DNA from 3 places in the Proteus mirabilis HI4320 genome. Region 1 is predicted to be linked to each of the others. Evidence: predicted binding sites of a transcription regulator. Region 1 holds the regulator's gene; each other region holds the start of a gene.

Region 1 (6,428 bases):
TTATTAGCTCGGACTTCAGCAATAGCTTGAGCAATTGCTAGAATATGTGCTTCATTAAAGCTATGACGTTTGGCACTGCCTCGGTGACCCGATGTACCAAATTTCACACGATGAGCATTCTGATTTGCTTGCGGTTTTAGTGAATAATATTGTGCGGTTAATTGCGCTACATTAATCAGATCGCTTTGACGAGTATGTTGCCCAGCTCTTGAATGGATTGCCACAAATCTTCTCCTATTTTACATCACAATCATGCTTTAAACGAAAGCCTTTGCAATGCATCAATTAACAATAGTGTTTAGATAGTTCCACACACTTTATCAATCTCATTGGCAGGGAATTGCATATCCTGCATGATGCTTTGTACCATAGTTCTTTTACGCTCAGTATTTGAGTTGGTAATAACCCAAAATGGCGTACCGGGAATATGGCGAGGTTTTGTATGACGTCCACTGTCGAGCAATGTTTTTTCATCACCGGCAAAATAAATTCGCGTGCGTCCATGTACTGTTTCAGCAGATTGAGTAAAAGTAGCACTATCTAAGCTATATAATGTAGACAGGATCTGTAAAAAACGATCAACTGATTTTGTTTTCTCTGCATAACTATCAGATAACAGCAGTTCACGCATTTCACGGACCGGATTTTTTGCTGGTGCGACAGGCTTAAGATCAGCATCCTGTTTAACGACAGGCGCTTGTACTGACTCAGTGACAACGACTGGCTGTACGGGCTGTTTGGCATCAAGCTTCAATAGACGCCTTAAAATATCTGAAGCGCTTTCACCGATATGTCTAGTTTCGCTAGCGATATAGCGGTAAAGTTCGTCATCAATTTCTATCTTTTTCATTGCTACCCAGTACTATTTTCAAAAAAAAGTGACTAGGATTATAAGATATAATCTTTAAAAACAAAATAGGTAAAATTTCAATAACTTAAAGCGTATTCATTAAAGAATTAATCTTTTTAAACTTTAAGCTGGGTATTTATCCTATTGTTTCTATCTGTATCATCTTCTATTCTTTGAATTTATTGCCATAGAATAGAGTTGACATCTTCTTCAATGCCCTTTCACATCAGCAATTAAAATAATATAAAACTCTGACTTATCCTTATTGAGCTATATCAAAATTTTATCTTTCCCGTTAAGTTTGGAATAATAATCTATATTATTCTATTTTCTCAGAACATAATAAATTAAACTATCTCTTGTTAGCTTAACTTTATTTCATATTCCGAAAAAGACAACAAGTTGGCTAATATGATTGCACATGTCATCATAAGGAAAAAATAGACTTAATTTTGGTCATCAATATGAAACTCAATGCATTATTAAACTATCAAATACATCAACCAGAAACAGCAACGATAAACAATTTACCTATTGTGTTGATCCATGGGCTTTTTGGTGATCTCAATAATCTAGGCGTACTAGGTCGCGATCTACGTCAAGACCACACCGTGATACAAATTGATGTGCGCAACCATGGGCATTCTCCTCATAGTGAAAGTATGCACTATCACGATATGGCACAAGATGTATTAACCCTGCTTGATAGCTTAAATATCGCAAAAGCAATCGTTATAGGTCACTCAATGGGAGGGAAAATTGCAATGGCAATGACCGCTCTCGCACCTCTTCGCCTTGAACGTATCGTGGTTATTGATATGTCTCCTGTTGCTTATAATGTTCGTCGTCATGATAAAATTTTTGCAGCCCTTGAAGCTGTCACTAAAGCTCACGTCACACAACGTACAGAAGCTATTGCTATTATGCGCCCTTTTATTGAAGAAGACGGCGTTATCCAATTTCTGCTTAAATCATTTAAAAAAGGTGAATGGTTATTTAATTTACCCGCAATCAAACAGGCTTACCCCGATATTATTGGTTGGCAAGAAGTGCCTGCTTGGCATCATCCTGTTTTGTTTATACGTGGTGGACTATCCCCATATATTTTAGATGAATATCGCAATAATATTGCTCGCCAATTTCCACAAGCAACCGCCTTTGTTGTCGCCAATACAGGACATTGGGTGCATTCTGAAAAACCAGAAACAGTAATTAAGGCCATTCGTCGCTTCTTAGCCAAAACAGTATAATGTTCCTTTGTTGGTTATAAATCACCAGCAATACTATTTTATAGCGTACAATTATTGCTCTTAAATCTGTCATTGTTGATAAAAAGACCAAATGACAATAGGTTAAACACAGGAAGCAGTAGCGATACGCCGATATGTGGGGTATTATTGGGCGCTTCATATTGAGTCATTGGTATACGCCCTTTCACAGCAAAATTTATGGCAAAAGAACAAACTGATCGCACCACACTGGATTTGTTCGCAAATGAACGCAGACCTGGGCGACCTAAAACAAACCCGCTTTCTCGGGATGAACAGCTTAGAATTAATAAACGAAACCAATTACGACGCGATCGCGTCAATGGATTACGTCGGGTTGAGTTGAAATTAAATGAGGATGCTGTCAATGCGCTTAATGAGCTTGCGAGCGCAAAAAATGTCAGTCGTAGTGAGCTTATTGAAGAAATATTACTAGAACAACTCGCACAAACTTATGCGTTAAAAAAACATCAAAGCTAAAAAAATCAGCAGGAAAATCACACAAATTCGACAGAATTACCCTGCTCTTTTCGTCAAAATAGTGCTTTAGTTTTCAATGATGAAAACATGATGTTTATCTTTTACTGGTAATTGTTCAAAAATACAGACAAAGAGAATAAAAGAGGTTATCTCACTTTATGGCAATCATAGGAATATTCTTCGGCAGTGATACCGGCAACACTGAAAATATTGCCAAAATGCTTCAAGAAAGATTAGGCGCGGATAATGCCGAAGTTCATGATATCGCAAAATCCAGTCAAGAAGACATCGAAGCATTTGATATTCTATTACTAGGTATTCCTACCTGGTATTATGGTGAAGCACAATGCGATTGGGATGACTTTTTCCCAACATTAGAAGATATTGATTTCAACGGTAAACTTGTTGCTCTATTTGGTTGTGGTGACCAAGAAGACTATGCAGAATACTTCTGTGACGCAATGGGAACTATTCGTGATATCATTGAACCTCGTGGCGCAGTCATTGTGGGTCATTGGCCTACTGAAGGTTATCATTTTGAAGCATCTAAAGGTCTTGCTGATGATAATCACTTTATCGGCCTTGCGATTGATGAAGATCGCCAACCAGAATTAACTGAAGAGCGTGTTGACGCTTGGGTTGCTCAGATCAAAGAAGAGATGAGCCTTGACGAAATTCTGGGATAATATAAATTCTTAATATTGAGAATGATAATTATTCAATGGTGTGCTAAGATAGTGTGATAGGTGGGGTGTTTATTTTTTAATATCATGCCTATAATCATTAAGGTTATTAAATACCCTATGTATTAATGAATATATACAGTATTTTGTGAGCACATATTAAATTCACCATTAGCAACAGGATTAAATCCGCATGACCGACAATAATAAAGCGTTAAAAAATGCTGGGTTAAAAGTTACACTTCCTCGCTTAAAGATCTTGGAAGTGCTCCAGGATCCTGAGTGCCATCATGTCAGTGCTGAAGATCTCTATAAAAAACTGATCGATATCGGCGAAGAGATTGGTCTGGCAACAGTCTATCGCGTCTTAAACCAATTTGATGATGCTGGTATTGTTACCCGACATAATTTTGAAGGTGGTAAATCAGTATTTGAATTAACTCAACAACATCACCATGATCACTTAATTTGCCTTGATTGTGGTAAAGTTATCGAGTTTACTGACGATGCTATCGAAGTTCGTCAAAGAAATATCGCTGAACGCCATGGCATCAAACTTTCCAATCATAGCCTGTATTTATATGGTCACTGCGCCGCAGGTAATTGTAAAGAAGATAGCCACGCACATGATGAGAAGTAATCATTCTGGATAATATCTCAGTAAAAAAAGGAACTGCCCGCAGTTCCTTTTTTATTGGTAACGCTACTTAACCACACTAATACTATGCTTAATATGTTTTAGGTGTACTACGATAGTAAATGTAACAATGACCAATAGTGACCAAGATCCCCACTTCCCAGCATGCACAACAGACCACGCACCAATTTGATTTGGATATTGCCATACACCAAAGAACGTACCGAAATTCTCAGCAAGCCAAATAAAAAAACCTATCAGAACAAAAGCCAGTAACAGAGGCATCCGTCTCTCTGTATCATAAGGCGTAAAATAGACCACACTACGGGCATAAAGACCTAAAATAAATGCCGTTAAATACCAACGATAATCACCAATAAAATGATGAGAAAAGAAATTAATATAAATAGCGAGAGCAACCAAAGTTGCCATCCAATAAGGAGGATAATGTTCTATTCGAACTTTTAAAAAACGCCATGCTTGAATTAAATAACTCCCGACAGCAGAATACATAAACCCTGTAAATAAAGGCACTTCCCACAATTTTGTGTAAGCAAAATCAGGATATTTCCATGAGCCAATCGCTGCTGATGTTTTAAATAGCTCCATGACAAAACCTACAACATGAAAAAAACAAATTGCTTTTAATTCATCCCATGTTTCAAGTTTTCCCCATACCATCCATAATTGGAAAACAATAGCGAGAATAAGCAAAACATCATAACGCGGTATACCTAGCACTCCTTTACTAGGCGTCGCAAATAAAATAAAGAAGAAAAAACCAGCGAATAAGCAAGAACGTGCCTCTTTTACACCGAAAAAAAGAAACTCAACAATAAATCGATTTATACCTCTGAAAGGCTTTAATGGTGGCTCTAATAAGAAATCATCCAATCGTTTTAACATGCTTCTTCCTGAAAACCTGTATTATTCAATTGTATTAAATGCAGATTAATAAATATAAATAAAGAAAGGTAAAATAAGTTGCAAGAAATCTGCCATAAAATGAAAAAATGCACAAGAATGAAAAAGACTAAAAAAAAGGATATTAAAAAACATGAATACATTACTCTTTTTTATTTATCATATTTTTTATTGTTTTTTCTTTTTTATCATAATGTTAATTAGATTTTTTATTAAGGATAAAGCGTAATAAATACACTTTATCCTTATTGTTATTTAGAAAATCGTAAATGGCATGATCACATTGAATTTAACGTCTTTTTCATCTTGGAAGATATTACCAAAACCACCTTCATAGCTTGGTATATCGGAATGGTTATCATAACGAGTGTAGTGGAGTTTAAATAACGTACCTTTCGCTCTCCCCTCTTGAACGGTATACATGATGTCGGCATTCCATGCGCTTTCTCTAATACGTTTACTTTGGTCATAAATAGGGTTACTACTCGGTTTTGCATCCCAAGCATACACATAGGAAGTACCAATCGCCCAGCCCGGTAGATCCCAATTTTTTAGATCATACATCACTCCCGCGTATAATGCTTTTTCACCATTGGCGTTAAAATCAGAACGACCATCCCACCAGATATCTAAACGACCATTCGAGGTTGCCCATCCCGGCGTCATACGTTGTAAAAAGTAACCTTGGTTACCTTCTGCTTTAACCCAAGTACCTTCAACTTTAAAATCAAATACATTGTAGGTATAGCCTAAAGTGAATGCTTGTAACCATGCCAAACCATCATAAACATCGTTAATTCCCCCTCCGGTGACTTTATCTTTTGCACCGTAGAATTGATAAGAGGTTTTTAATGTATTATTTGCGATAGGGAAATCGTAAGAAACTTTGCCAAAATATTGATCAATATAACCATCAGCTTGGCCAAATGCGGCTTCTAATACTAAGCTATTTTTAAAATCATATTTGGCACCAAAAGAGTGTAAATAACTGATATTTGTCTCTAAGTCTGCCTTACGGAAATTGTACATATTCCGATACCACGGCGCTTTATATTCATCAGTCCACATATATGAGAAAGAGAGTTCACCATTTTTATCGAAATCAAATACAGCGCCCGCTTCTGCACCGCGATAAGTACCAGGTAAGAAACTCCAATGAGGACGTAATAATGTTTGCCCTTTAGGTTGAATATATCCACCTTGAGCCCAGAAATGGCCTAATTTAAATTTAGCAGCAGCTTTATAAATACTCACGCCACTGCGATCACCTGTCCATTTTTCATCCCAGCGACTTTTTGCATCACTAAATCCTATTTCATTAGGTGCAGCTGGCCCACTGTTGTTAAGTTCAACAGCACCAAAAGCAGCTAAATCAATACCAAAAAAATCACCCAGATAACCAGAAGAAAAATCAAGATTAGCGTTAAAGGTAGAGTGGTGTAAATTTGCTTTATATTTGCCGTAATCAGGACTGTTTGGTGTTAACTCTTTTCTATCACGGTCACGTTGCCAGTAATAGATCCCCCCTGTCAGGGTTGAGTCATCAATAAATCCTTCAGCATAAGACATTTTCGCAGGTAGTGCAG
Region 2 (6,428 bases), 930 kb from region 1:
AACGTACATTACGTAAAGAGCAACGTAATGCCGCCCATCGAGATAATGTTATGGTTTTACCAGGATTTGGGGATCTAGAAACAATTGGTATGGCGAGAGAGAAACGTGATCAACGAACACTCTCTCCTCGCAATGAAGTTCAACGCCAATATATGAACGCTATTAAACATCAAAATTTGGTTTTTGCAACAGGGGAAGCGGGGTGTGGTAAAACGTTTTTAAGTGCAGCAATGGCTGCTGATGCCCTTATTAATAAAGAGATAGAGCGAATTATTGTTACTCGGCCTGTATTACAAGCTGATGAAGATTTAGGTTTTCTTCCTGGCGATATAGCAGAAAAATTCGCGCCTTATTTTCGTCCTGTCTATGATGTATTAGTTAAACGTTTAGGCGCCTCTTTTTTACAATATTGTTTACGGCCTGAAATAGGCAAAGTTGAAATAGCCCCATTTGCCTATATGCGAGGACGTACTTTTGAAAATGCATTTGTCATATTGGATGAAGCGCAAAATGTCACCATTAATCAAATGAAATTATTTTTAACGCGAATGGGAGAAAATGTGACAGTGATTGTTAACGGTGATATTACTCAATGCGATTTACCTGCCAATGTAAATTCAGGATTAGCAGATGCACTAAGTCGTTTTCAAGCTAATGAGCGTGTTGGTGTCATTAAATTTAATGAAGAAGATTGTGTGCGTTCTAGTCTATGTCAGCATGTATTAGCAGCATATAGTGATTAAAATATTTCTTTAGCATAGCAATAAAAAAGGCAGCATATTAAATAAGAGTATTAATATGCTGCCGATAAAAAACATTCATGTTATTTAAATTACTATATGGCATACATGAGCATAATAGTATGTGGATAATATTACTTAAAATAATCAGGCATAAAATCCTATGCTAATAGGGGATAAGAGAAGTAACTGTAAGAGAAAGGAGAATCAATACAGTAAGTAAATTATATAAATAGTTTACTCACTGTATTAAGATAGAAATTAATTAGCTATTAGGCTTTAGGATCAAGACCAAATCTATTTTCACCTCTAGTACCATCTAAGCACATAAAAATAAACAGGATCAGTCCGCCAACGAAAGGAATAAATGATAATAAAATCATCCAACCAGATCTATCTTGGTCATGAAAACGGCGCACTGTCACGGCAATATTAGGAATAATAGTTGCTAAAGAGTAGATACCGATAATAATCAAAGCAGCAAAGCCTGTACCACTCATTTCACCAGTATAACTGTCGATAGAAGAGAACATGATCCCATATAACACAGCTAAAATAATGGTATTTACCACTATAAACATCCAATATTCTTTTCGACGCGCACGACCTGAAAAATTAGCATAATTATTTTTAATAACCTCTAAGTACCAATTCATTTTTCATCCTTAATTCAATAGTAAAAATACATAGATTTAGGTTAATCTCTATTATTTTTTGACTCAGTCAAATTCTAATAATCAATTGAAGATAATAAAATTATTATTTGCTATTGTTTTTGAATTTTTCACTCTAAAAATATAAATAAATTAAGTTCAATATGTTATTTTTAGCTAATAAAGAGTAACGTCAAGCTGCGGTATAATAATTAAATTACTGTTCTGTTTCAATAATAATTAAATATTATTTTAGTGAAAACTTTTGATTGGCTTAATGGTTTATATTTTTTTGTTTAAATTGACTGTGTAAATTGGGTTTTATTTCTGTTATTTATTTAATTTTGATGAGTTGATAGTTTTTTTGTTTGTTTTGTCAGGAGTTGTGTTAGGTGAATTATTGTTTATATAAGTTAAATATTAAAGATTTCTTCGCTATTATCATTCCTATAAAAAGGCAGCATATTAAATGAGGGTCTTAATATGCTGCCGGTACAGCCAACTCGTTTTATCTAAAATACGCTTAGCTTACATCTTCATTATCCATAACATGATGACGCTCTGCATGATAACCTTCTTCATTAAAGCCAAAACGCCAATAAGGGATAGCATAAATCTGTCCGCGCTCATAGCCTTTATCACGACGAATATAACGTCTTAGTGCACGGATAATTTTATCTTCTCCGGCGATCCAAAATGCCACATCTTCCTTTGGTAACGACCAAGAGATAAATTCATCAATCAGAGGTTGAGTTTGTGTTTCAACAGAGCCGACTAGCCAAACAATTTCTAGCCCCTGAGGAGCATCAATGATTTGGCGATCGGATTCATTTTCTATGCGGATCACCGCTTTACCCTGTACATCGGGTGACATTGTTTCAATTAATGCCATTAAAGCGGGTAATGAGCTGGGATCGGCTGCCATATAGTAATGAGAGGCGGGAGCCAATAGGGGATCAGGGCCTCCAGGATTAGTAATGCCAATATAATCACCTACCTTGGCATTTAAAGCAAAATTAATGGCCGGCCCTGCATCTTCATGAACCGCAAATTCAATATCAAGCTCTTTTAATTCAGGACGAATAGCTCGCACACTGTAAGTTCGTACTATCGCTCTTGGTTGGTTTTCGGGCCAACTAGGGCCTTTGTCAGTGAGTGTTGGAATTGTTGGTTTAGTTTGGCCTTCTACAGGTAAAAATATTTTTAAATGGGCACCCCCTGTGTGACTTGGATAATTGTCCAAGTCATCGCTAGTAAAGGTAATAGAGCGCATGCCCGGCGTGATATCTACTATACGTTTTACTTGCACCAAACGAGGTGGTGCAGGACGATAAATATTCTTTTGTTGCGTGCTGTCTTGATTACTCACGTTTATCCAACCCATCTAAGCTATTTATTACTTGTTATATATTATCATTTACAATCAATAATGATAGTCATTATCACTATTAACACTAATTTAGTAAAGCCATGAATAAGATTGACTTGTCGAAGCGTGATGTAGTTCAAATAAGATGTAAATAAAGAAAATAAAAATCAACAAATTAAAGCGCTTGTATTTTTATGAGGGGAGAGTCACTAACAGTAACGCGAGTTAAAAAGAGGAATTTTTTTAACTAAAATAAAGCGGGAATTTATCCCGCTTTATTTTTATATTACCTGATTGATTTTTTACTTTACTTTCATTCCCGCTGCCGTCATTAAAAAACGAAATAGCGAAGAAACGGCAAATAGCGCTAAAACACTACAAAACCAAATGGTAATTAACCAACCCCATTTTTTCAGTAATGAGGGTTTTGTTTCAGGGTTCGGATCAGTGATAGCCTTCTTCATAATTGGTTTTTCCTCTGAATACGTAATAACTCCAGAATGTATAAACGAGAATAATGGGAATGATAAATAGCGCACCAACGAGCATAAAACCTTGGCTTTCCGGTGGTGCTGATGCATCGATAAAACTAATTGCCGGCGGTATAATATTTGGCCAGATACTAATCCCTAGCCCAGTAAAACCAAGAAATATAATCGCTAGAGAAGCAAAGAAAGGTAAGTAATGACCTTTTTTCTTTACTGCGCGAATAATCAACCAAGCGCTATATAACACTAGCAGTGGTACAGGTAAGAAAAAGAAAATATTGGGTAGTGAAAACCAACGTTCAGCAATCGCCGGTTGTGCTAATGGTGTCCATAAACTGACTATGGCTATCACTGCTAGCATAACGAACGTTAATGGCAAGATCACTTTATACAAACTCTGTTGTAAATGGCCTTGAGTTTTCATAATGAGCCAGCCACACCCTAACAGTGAGTAGGCAATGACTAGACCAAAGCCACAAAACAGGGCAAAGGGTGATAGCCAATCAAAATAGCTTCCTGCAAAAGTACGGTCAATAATGGGTAAACCTTGAACAATACTACCGACGACTATACCTTGCATAAAGGTGGTTAATAGAGAGCCGACAATAAAGGCGTTATCCCAAAAAACTTTATGAGTGTCATCGGCTTTAAAGCGAAATTCAAAAGCAACGCCCCTGAAAATAAGCGCAACTAGCATGATAGTTAAAGGCATGGCTAAAGCATCAAGGATCACTGAATACGCTAAAGGAAACGCACCAAATAGCGCCGCACCACCTAAAACTAGCCATGTTTCATTGCCATCCCATACTGGGGCGACAGTATTCATCATTAAATCGCGATCTTCTCTCTCTTTTATAAAAGGATAGAGCATGCCAATGCCGAGATCGAAGCCATCCATCACAATATACATTAATGTGCTAAATACGATGATGATGAACCAAATAACGGGTAAATCAATTCCCATCTTGAACCTCCGGCGCACCTTTGCGGATAAGTTTTAACATATAGGCATATCCAATTCCGAATACAGATCCATAAACGATAAAGAAAATCAGTAGGCTAATGCTCATATGCATTTCACCATGAGCAGATACCGCATCACGTGTTCGTTGTATCCCATACACAACCCAAGGTTGTCGACCTACTTCTGTAGTAAACCAACCCGCTAAAATGGCAATTAATCCTGAAGGAGCCATTAGAAAAGTGAATCGCAAGAAGAGGTTAGATTGATATAATTTTTTCTTATAACGTAACCATGTGCCCCATACACCCACTAAAATCATCAGCATGCCAAGGCCGACCATAATACGAAATGACCAAAAAACAATCAGTGAATTTGGCCTATCATCTTTAGGAAATTCTTTTAGTGCTGGTACTTGTTTATCTAAACTATGAGTTAATATCAGGCTACCTAAATAAGGAATTTGAAGGGCATATTTGGTTTTTTCTTCATCCATATCCGGTATACCAAATAGAATTAACGGTGTAGCCTCACCAGGATTATTTTGCCAATGCCCTTCAATCGCGGCAATTTTGGCGGGTTGATGTTTTAACGTATTTAAACCATGCATATCACCAATAAGTGCTTGAATAGGCGCTAAGATTAAGATAATCCATATAGACATCGAGAGCATCTTCTTCATTGCAGAGGTCTTGTTGCCTTTTAATAAATGCCATGAAGCCGAGGCGGCAATAAAGAATGCCGAAGCAAGAAATGCAGCAACGCCCATATGAGCAAGACGATAAGGGAAGGAAGGATTAAAAATAACCGCTAGCCAATCAACGGGAACTACTTGATTGTTGACGATTTCGAATCCCTGTGGTGTTTGCATCCAACTGTTGGAGGCTAAAATCCAAAATGTTGACATTAATGTACCCAATGCCACCATGCAAGTGGCGAAAAAGTGTAATTTTTCACCTACTTTGTTCCAGCCAAATAACATCACACCTAGAAATCCAGCTTCTAAGAAGAATGCTGTAAGTACTTCATAAGTCAATAAAGGGCCGGTGATAGAGCCGGCAAAATCGGAGAAAAAGCTCCAATTAGTACCGAACTGATATGCCATAACGAGACCAGAGACGACGCCCATAGCAAAGTTAACAGCGAATATTTTTGACCAAAAATGGAATAGCGCTAAATAATCCTTATTGCGAGTTTTTAGCCATAAGCCTTCCAAGACAGCTAAGAAGCTGGCTAGCCCTATAGTAATTGCGGGGAAGATAATATGGAAAGAAACGGTAAACGCAAATTGGATACGCGCCAAATCAAAGGCACTTAACCCAAACATAAACAACCTCATTATTTTGATATACAAATCGCGCTGATCTGTAAATAGCAGGTAAATCGTGTGGATAAGTAGACCATATGACAGTAAACTATAATAGTGACAATAAGTTTAAAAACGACTATAACAGTTTGAGGGTGAATAGGTAAATATGACTCGATATGAACAGCTTGCGGCACAGATACGCCAACAAATTGAAGATAATATTTGGCAATCAGGTGATCGTTTACCCTCATTACGGGATACGGTTAAACAATCAGGTTTAAGTTTAATGACCGTTTTACAATCTTATCAACTGTTAGAAAGTCAAGGGTGGATCACCGCTCGTCCGCAATCAGGTTATTATGTTGCACATCGCAATACAGGTTTTGCTCAAGTAACTGCCAGCAAAGGGCTACATATGAGTGAAAATGTTGAGATAAGCGCCTCTATATTCAATGTTCTTCAAGCCTGTAAAGATCCCAATATCATTCCGTTCGGTTCCGCCTTTCCAGATCCCAGTTTATTCATTCAACCTAAATTAAGCCGAGCATTAGCCTCTGCCGCTAGACATTTAGCCCCTCAAAGTTCAGTGATTAATTTACCTCCTGGTAATGAAAAACTACGTCGTAATATAGCCCAACGCTATGCACTGCAAGGTATTCATGTATCGCCTGACGATATTGTGATCACCGCAGGTGCGATGGAATCATTAAGTTTTAGTTTACAAGCTGTTACTGAGCCAGGAGATTGGGTTGTCATAGAATCTCCTGCTTTTTATGGCGCATTACAGGCGATAGAGCGTTTACGATTAAAAGCGATTGCCATCAAAACCGATCCGGTGACAGGCATTTGTTTAGATGAGTTAGAGAAGGTGGTAGAACAATACGACATTAAAGCGTGTTGGTTGATGA
Region 3 (6,428 bases), 1.4 Mb from region 1:
AAGGCCAGCAACCCACTAAAATATAATTATCGTTATAAGGAATGATATCGAAATTAATAATTCCTGATAAATTTAAACCTAACATGGCAAACCAAGCTAGGTGATAATTTTTGGTTAACTTATAGGCTAAATTCCAAACACCTAATAAGCCGATGGCTATCATCACAAAGTGGATAAAATACCAATAAAAGCTAAAATCAATACCACCATAAATGGCTGGCCACATAATAAAACCAACAAACCAAGGGTTTTTAGGTGAGCCCCAACCGCCATTAGTACCCCAGTTAACCGCTTCTACGGCATCATAAGGTACGGTGGGATCAAATAAATAGCTGACGATAATCCATAAAACCGCATAACCAATTATCCACCAATAAACTGGTTTGCGTAATCGAGCAAATGATAATGTCATAATAAACAGAATGTTAAGTTAATTAGTTTAAATTTATAGTTAATTGCTATCACAATACAGTAAAGTATAGTAAACCGAGCGCTACATTGTACGTGAGTAAATATTAAATTGTCTTAAATTCGTGCTTTTATCGCAAAATAGTTTCTGATAGATTGCGCAACCAATAAGATCACAAATCGAGTTACCATTATGAATATGATTAAAAGAAAACCCGCAGCTAAAACGCGTAAAAAAACACGTGAAGAGCTAAATGCAGAAGGACGTGAACGTAAGCGCCAGAAAAAGCATCGTGGCAATCCTGCTGGTAACCGTCAGCAGGAAGCGATGAAAAAAGAGCAAGCGCAAACCAATGAACAGAAAGATCCACGTATTGGTAGTAAAAAACCAATTCCACTCATCGTGGATAATCAGGCGCCTAAAGTAGATAAGAAAAAATCCGCGCCAACAAAAATGGAGCCTATGCGCTTATCGTTAGAAGAAGAGTTAGCACTCTTAGAGAATGATACTCGTTTAGATGAATTACTCTCTCGTCTGGAAGAAGGGGGTAAACTCAATCCTGAAGAGCAAGCTTATACTGAAAAAACCCTTGATCGCATCGATGCGTTAATGGCGGAATTAGGCATTGAGTTTGAAGAAGATGACGATGAAGAAAAAACAGAAGATATTATGCAGTTATTAAAAGGTAAGTAATTTATCGTTACCCTATCTTAATCTGACAGATACCAAATATATATTGGTATCTGTTCATTTCCTTTCTCTCTATTTTAGAGAGTCATAATTAGAAATTATGATTTTTTATTTAAATTTATTTTTTAAATAAAAGCTCAGACAACTCTATCTATTTCTTATTAATTAACCCTGATATTCTATTTTTCTTCTTTTAATATACGAGTAATAATAAGTATGGATAATAAACAACACTATTTAGATATCGCCGCAGGGCAAGGAAAAAAAGAGCCCTCTCGTATAGTGGCATTCCCTGCACAGCCACTAAACTATGCATTGATAGAACAACGCCTAGAGGAACAGACCGAATACACAGATGGTGAGATAAGCTATCTTAGTGATGATCTTGATGAAGGTTTTTTCTATCATTGCCAACATGGCGATGATGAGCTCCATTTTTTTATCTGCCTGCTACCACGATCAGAAGATTATCAAATACGTCCTATGTATGCGACAGATGAGATGACTCCTGAGCTATTAGCCCATGCCAATGCCACCACTCAAGACATCTTATTAGAAACGATGTTCTCTGACACCCTACATCCTTTAGCGAGTTATCGCCATCAGCTCAATCTACTGAACATAATTGCGCCAGAAATGATCCTCGCACTGGATGAATCTGCCGCAGGTAAAGGATTAACTCCCGAATGGATACGCTTTCAATTGGAGACACCCGATCTCTATCCTGAAGTAGAAAGTTTGTATGTTATTCATGCAGTTTACGATACAGAAAATGATCCACCAACCATGTTCTGGTTTCATACCCATGGCTTGCAACGTTGTGGCTTAACTGAAGTTGATTTAGTGATCCCAAGCATGTTGGAATCTTACTACGGTATTCCTGATCTTTTCCGTTGCTTCGTCAATAACAGTATTAACAACCGCCAAATTGAATTTGGCGAGCCGATGCTTTGTGGACAAACTTCGTCAGGATTAGAATATTTAGTCGCGCTACCCTTTGAAGAAGGTATACGTCACGTTAATCAGTCCACACCTTTAGATAGTCTTAGACCATTAGAAGAGATGCGTTATAACACTCAAGGGGCACCACATGGCGTATTTCTGGGCGATATGGCTGATAGAGACGAATATCATCAGCACCCATCATCGATGTTATTTAGAACTAATGAAGAAAACCCTATTTTAGAAACTTTCTTTAAAGGTTATGAAGAACAACAAGCCATGATGCTACTACGCAGTAACGAAGAAACCTACGAAATGGCAGAAAAGGCCAAAAGGCGTTGGCAATATTTTCTCTCCATGTTTGATAACTACCATCAGCCCCCCGTAGAGAAAAAAACCGGTTTCTTGGCAAAATTATTAGGTAGTAAAGAGAGCAATGAAGAAACTGAGAGCCCATGGCAATTTATGATTAAGTTTGGTATTCCTTATGGTGATAAGGAAGAAAAAGAGCTTGAGCACATGTGGTTTATCCCTCAGTCTCGAGAAGGTGACCGAATTTATGCTAAGTTACTTAACGTACCATTCTATGTACAAGAAATGGAAGAAGGTGGCATTTATCCCATTGATATTGCGTTCATCACTGATTGGGTTATCTCTTATGAAGGTTATAGTTATACCCCTAATACGATTTATCAACTTTTTAGCCACCAGCAGACTCACTAATCCCACTAATTAACTAGCACTATTCTCTGCAACGGGATCTGTCAGTATGACCTTGATGATAGATCCCGTTAATAGCATTCACTGATTGTTACACTAATGATGCGCAATTATCTCTAACTGTTACAGTTTGTTTTTTGATGAATAACAGTACAGCCTTCACGGCATTTATCTGATAGCTTTTCGACCATTATTATAAATTAAATTGATGTACATCAAGAGAACACATAGCCATTGTGGGCTAAATTATACTCAATAAAGATGGTTATAATTCTCATTTGCATTAAATATTTACCTAATCACCCTATTTTTCTTGTGCGTTTTCTTTTTAAATGCGTTAATAATTATCAGTATCATTATTTTTTGTATCAATATAATTAGTGGAAGGACGTTTTATGTCTCTCATTCCAAATCATAGCTACAAGATCCTCAGCTATTCCCCGCAAATTAGCCCTGCCTATCGGCAGAAGCTATTATCATTAGGGATGCTGCCAGGCGCTATTTTCAATGTGATCCGTATCGCACCTTTAGGTGATCCTATCCAAATTGAAACTCATCGGGTCTCTTTAATTTTGCGTAAAAAAGATCTCGCTTTGATAAATCTTAGCGAAATCGCTCATAACGAAAAATAACAGCTTATTTATCAACTACTCAGGCAATACAACTACTGGCATCACTATTATGACTCCTCTTACTATTGGTCTTATCGGTAATCCTAATGCGGGTAAAACAACGCTTTTTAATCAGTTAACAGGCTCTCGTCAACGTGTCGGTAACTGGGCGGGTGTTACTGTTGAACGTAAGGTAGGTCGCTTTACAACCAAAAATCATAAAATTGAATTAGTTGACTTACCGGGCACTTATTCTTTAACAACAATTTCAGAACAGACCTCTCTGGATGAGCAAATTGCTTGTCACTTCATCTTAAGTAATGAAGCGGATATGTTGATTAACGTTGTAGATGCTTCCAATCTTGAACGTAATCTTTATCTCACATTACAACTGCTTGAACTCGGTATTCCCTGTATCGTGGCACTGAATATGCTTGATATTGCTGAACACCAAAATATGCAAATTGATATTCAAGCACTTTCTGAACAACTCGGTTGTCCGGTGATCCCTATGGTATCAACCAAGGCATCAGGGATTGATAAACTGAAAGACACTATTGATAGCTTTCCAGCCACCAAAAGAAAACCCGAAGAGTTACTAACTTCTTATCCAACATGGTTATTAAACGAAGTTGAATCTTTAGCTGAAAAAATTAATCACGATGAATTCAATTTACAGCAACGCCGTTGGATGGCATTACAATGTTTAGAAGGGGATATCTATACTCATCAACGTGCTGAAATTACCTCACAAGAGATAAAAGCCATTCGTCAGCGCATTCAAACTGAGCATAGTAATGAGCCAGAATTAGTGATTGCCGATGCACGTTATCAAAACATTGAGCGTATTTGCCATGCAGTCATTAATATGGAGTCCATTAAGCCCAATCAGCTCACACAAAATATCGATAAAGTGATATTAAATCGCTGGTTAGGTGTTCCTATCTTCTTGTTTGTCATGTATTTAATGTTTGTGCTTGCCATCAATATTGGTGGAGCATTGCAGCCCGCTTTTGAAGGTGGCTCTGAAGCTATCTTTATACATGGGATCCAATGGCTAGGTGCAACATTCAATTTCCCTGAATGGTTAACTATTTTCCTTGCTCAAGGTGTTGGTGGTGGTATTAATACTGTACTCCCTCTGGTACCACAAATCGGCATGATGTATCTCTTTTTATCTATCCTTGAAGACTCTGGCTATATGGCACGTGCTGCTTTCGTGATGGATAGATTAATGCAAGCGCTAGGATTGCCCGGTAAATCCTTTGTACCGCTGATTGTTGGATTTGGTTGTAACGTCCCATCTATTATGGGGGCACGTACTCTAGACGCCCCAAGAGAGCGATTAATTACTATCTTAATGGCTCCCTTTATGTCTTGTGGTGCACGTTTAGCCATATTTGCTGTTTTTGCTGCCGCATTCTTTGGTAAAAATGGCGCCAGCGTGGTTTTTTCACTTTATTTATTAGGGATCCTTGTTGCTATTTTGACGGGTTTACTACTCAAACATACCATTATGCGAGGTGAAGCTTCTCCTTTTGTCATGGAGTTGCCGGTTTATCACGTTCCCCATATCAAAACCTTATTAATACAAACTTGGCAACGTTTAAAAGGCTTTGTTATCCGCGCGGGTAAAGTGATTATCATCGCCAGTATGTTTATTGGTGCATTAAATAGCTTCACTTTTTCCGGTAAAGCGGCTGATAGTATTAATGATTCTGCCCTCGCTTCCGTCAGTAAAGTAATCACTCCGTTATTGCAACCTATTGGTGTGCATAACGATAACTGGCAAGCTACCGTTGGTTTAGTCACTGGGGCAATGGCAAAAGAAGTGGTTGTGGGAACATTAAATACACTGTACACCGCAGAAAGTATTGTTAATGAACCTTTCGTTCCTGAAGAGTTTGATCTATGGGGCGAAATTGGTGACGCCTTTGCTGAAACTTGGGATAGCTTAAAAGAAACCTTTACATTCGCCGCACTTTCCAATCCTATTGAGGCAAGTAAAGGTGATGGTGAAATGGATACGGGGACTATGGGTACCATGGGCAGCAAATTTGGTAGTGCAATAGCGGCCTATAGCTACTTAATTTTCGTTCTACTATATGTGCCTTGTGTCTCCGTAATGGGGGCTATTGCTCGTGAAACCAGTCGTGGTTGGATGACATTCTCTATTCTTTGGGGATTAAATATTGCTTACTCACTTGCCGCGTTATTCTACCAAACAGCGACATTTAGCGAACATCCACAAAGTAGTACCATCACCATTGCTGCTGTATTGATATTTAACTTAATTGTCTTTGTACTATTACGTAAATCTCGTCATCGTCTCAGTTTTAATTTAAGTAACAAACGCTCATTAGCGAAACAGTGCTGTGGTAAACAAGGTAGCTGTCACTAAGTCACAAAAGGAAAAATAAGATGGCAAGTTTGATGCAAGTTCGTGATTGTGTCGCGCTTAACGGTCGGGCTGATGCTCGTCTTGTCAGCCATCAGCTTAATATGCCTGAACCTATGGTAAAAGCGATGTTAGAGCGGCTTACATTAATGGGTAAATTAGAAGAGGTCGATGTAGAAGAGTGCTTGGTGGGTAGCTGTAAAAGCTGCCCTGAAGCCACCGCATGTCAGACTAAAGTTTATCAATTACGCTCCTAACTCACTGTCTCTTTTAAACACATACCTTCCATATCCCCCTGCTATCTCACAGGGGGTTTTTCTGATAATCAAAATGAATTTTTTTCAACTTTTGCTGGTTATTCTTCATTTTACTTTTCCCACCACCTGCGCATAATCCAATCCTTAAATAGCCATAAAGACATCTAAATGTCCAAAATGAAATTATATACATTTACCTTAATTAGGATAATAAATTATGCCGATTACTGAATTCTCATCCATTATCTCTACGGGTACACAAGGTGGGTTGCAGATGCAATGTGCTTCTCGCCAATTTCAATTATTACTTGATGAGCCTATTTCATTGGGTGGAAACGATACCGCGATGACCCCCGTTGAAGCGCTACTTGGCACACTCGGTGCTTGTAAATGCATTGTTG

What was found. Region 1 encodes Fur, which represses iron uptake genes when iron is present. Its sites were predicted from a motif close to ATAATAATGAGAACNACTATCAA; they were not measured.
Region 2: the regulator Fur is predicted to act here: its motif matches at 2,823-2,845, upstream of PMI_RS06950 (siderophore-interacting protein).
Region 3: the regulator Fur is predicted to act here: its motif matches at 3,023-3,045, upstream of feoA (ferrous iron transporter A).

Annotation. Positions count from the first base shown of each region.
Region 1 covers NC_010554.1:583,285-589,712, reverse strand. Annotated here, with positions in the region: gene pgm (phosphoglucomutase (alpha-D-glucose-1,6-bisphosphate-dependent)) at 1-224, opposite strand, end outside; gene seqA (replication initiation negative regulator SeqA) at 299-850, opposite strand; gene ybfF (esterase) at 1,315-2,100, shown strand; gene ybfE (LexA regulated protein) at 2,299-2,598, shown strand; gene fldA (flavodoxin FldA) at 2,757-3,284, shown strand; gene fur (ferric iron uptake transcriptional regulator) at 3,475-3,921, shown strand; gene PMI_RS02670 (DUF817 domain-containing protein) at 3,985-4,824, opposite strand; gene chiP (chitoporin ChiP) at 5,098-6,428, opposite strand, start outside.
Region 2 covers NC_010554.1:1,517,508-1,523,935, reverse strand. Annotated here, with positions in the region: gene phoH (phosphate starvation-inducible protein PhoH) at 1-743, shown strand, start outside; gene PMI_RS06955 (DUF805 domain-containing protein) at 1,013-1,396, opposite strand; gene PMI_RS06950 (siderophore-interacting protein) at 1,917-2,777, opposite strand; gene PMI_RS18980 (DUF2474 domain-containing protein) at 3,065-3,226, opposite strand; gene cydB (cytochrome d ubiquinol oxidase subunit II) at 3,207-4,214, opposite strand; gene PMI_RS06940 (cytochrome ubiquinol oxidase subunit I) at 4,204-5,538, opposite strand; gene PMI_RS06935 (aminotransferase-like domain-containing protein) at 5,687-6,428, shown strand, end outside.
Region 3 covers NC_010554.1:3,200,353-3,206,780, forward strand. Annotated here, with positions in the region: gene PMI_RS14420 (glycosyltransferase family 39 protein) at 1-412, opposite strand, end outside; gene yihI (Der GTPase-activating protein YihI) at 602-1,102, shown strand; gene PMI_RS14430 (DUF4026 domain-containing protein) at 1,316-2,764, shown strand; gene feoA (ferrous iron transporter A) at 3,157-3,393, shown strand; gene feoB (Fe(2+) transporter permease subunit FeoB) at 3,443-5,773, shown strand; gene PMI_RS14445 (FeoC-like transcriptional regulator) at 5,794-6,027, shown strand; gene PMI_RS14450 (OsmC family protein) at 6,245-6,428, shown strand, end outside.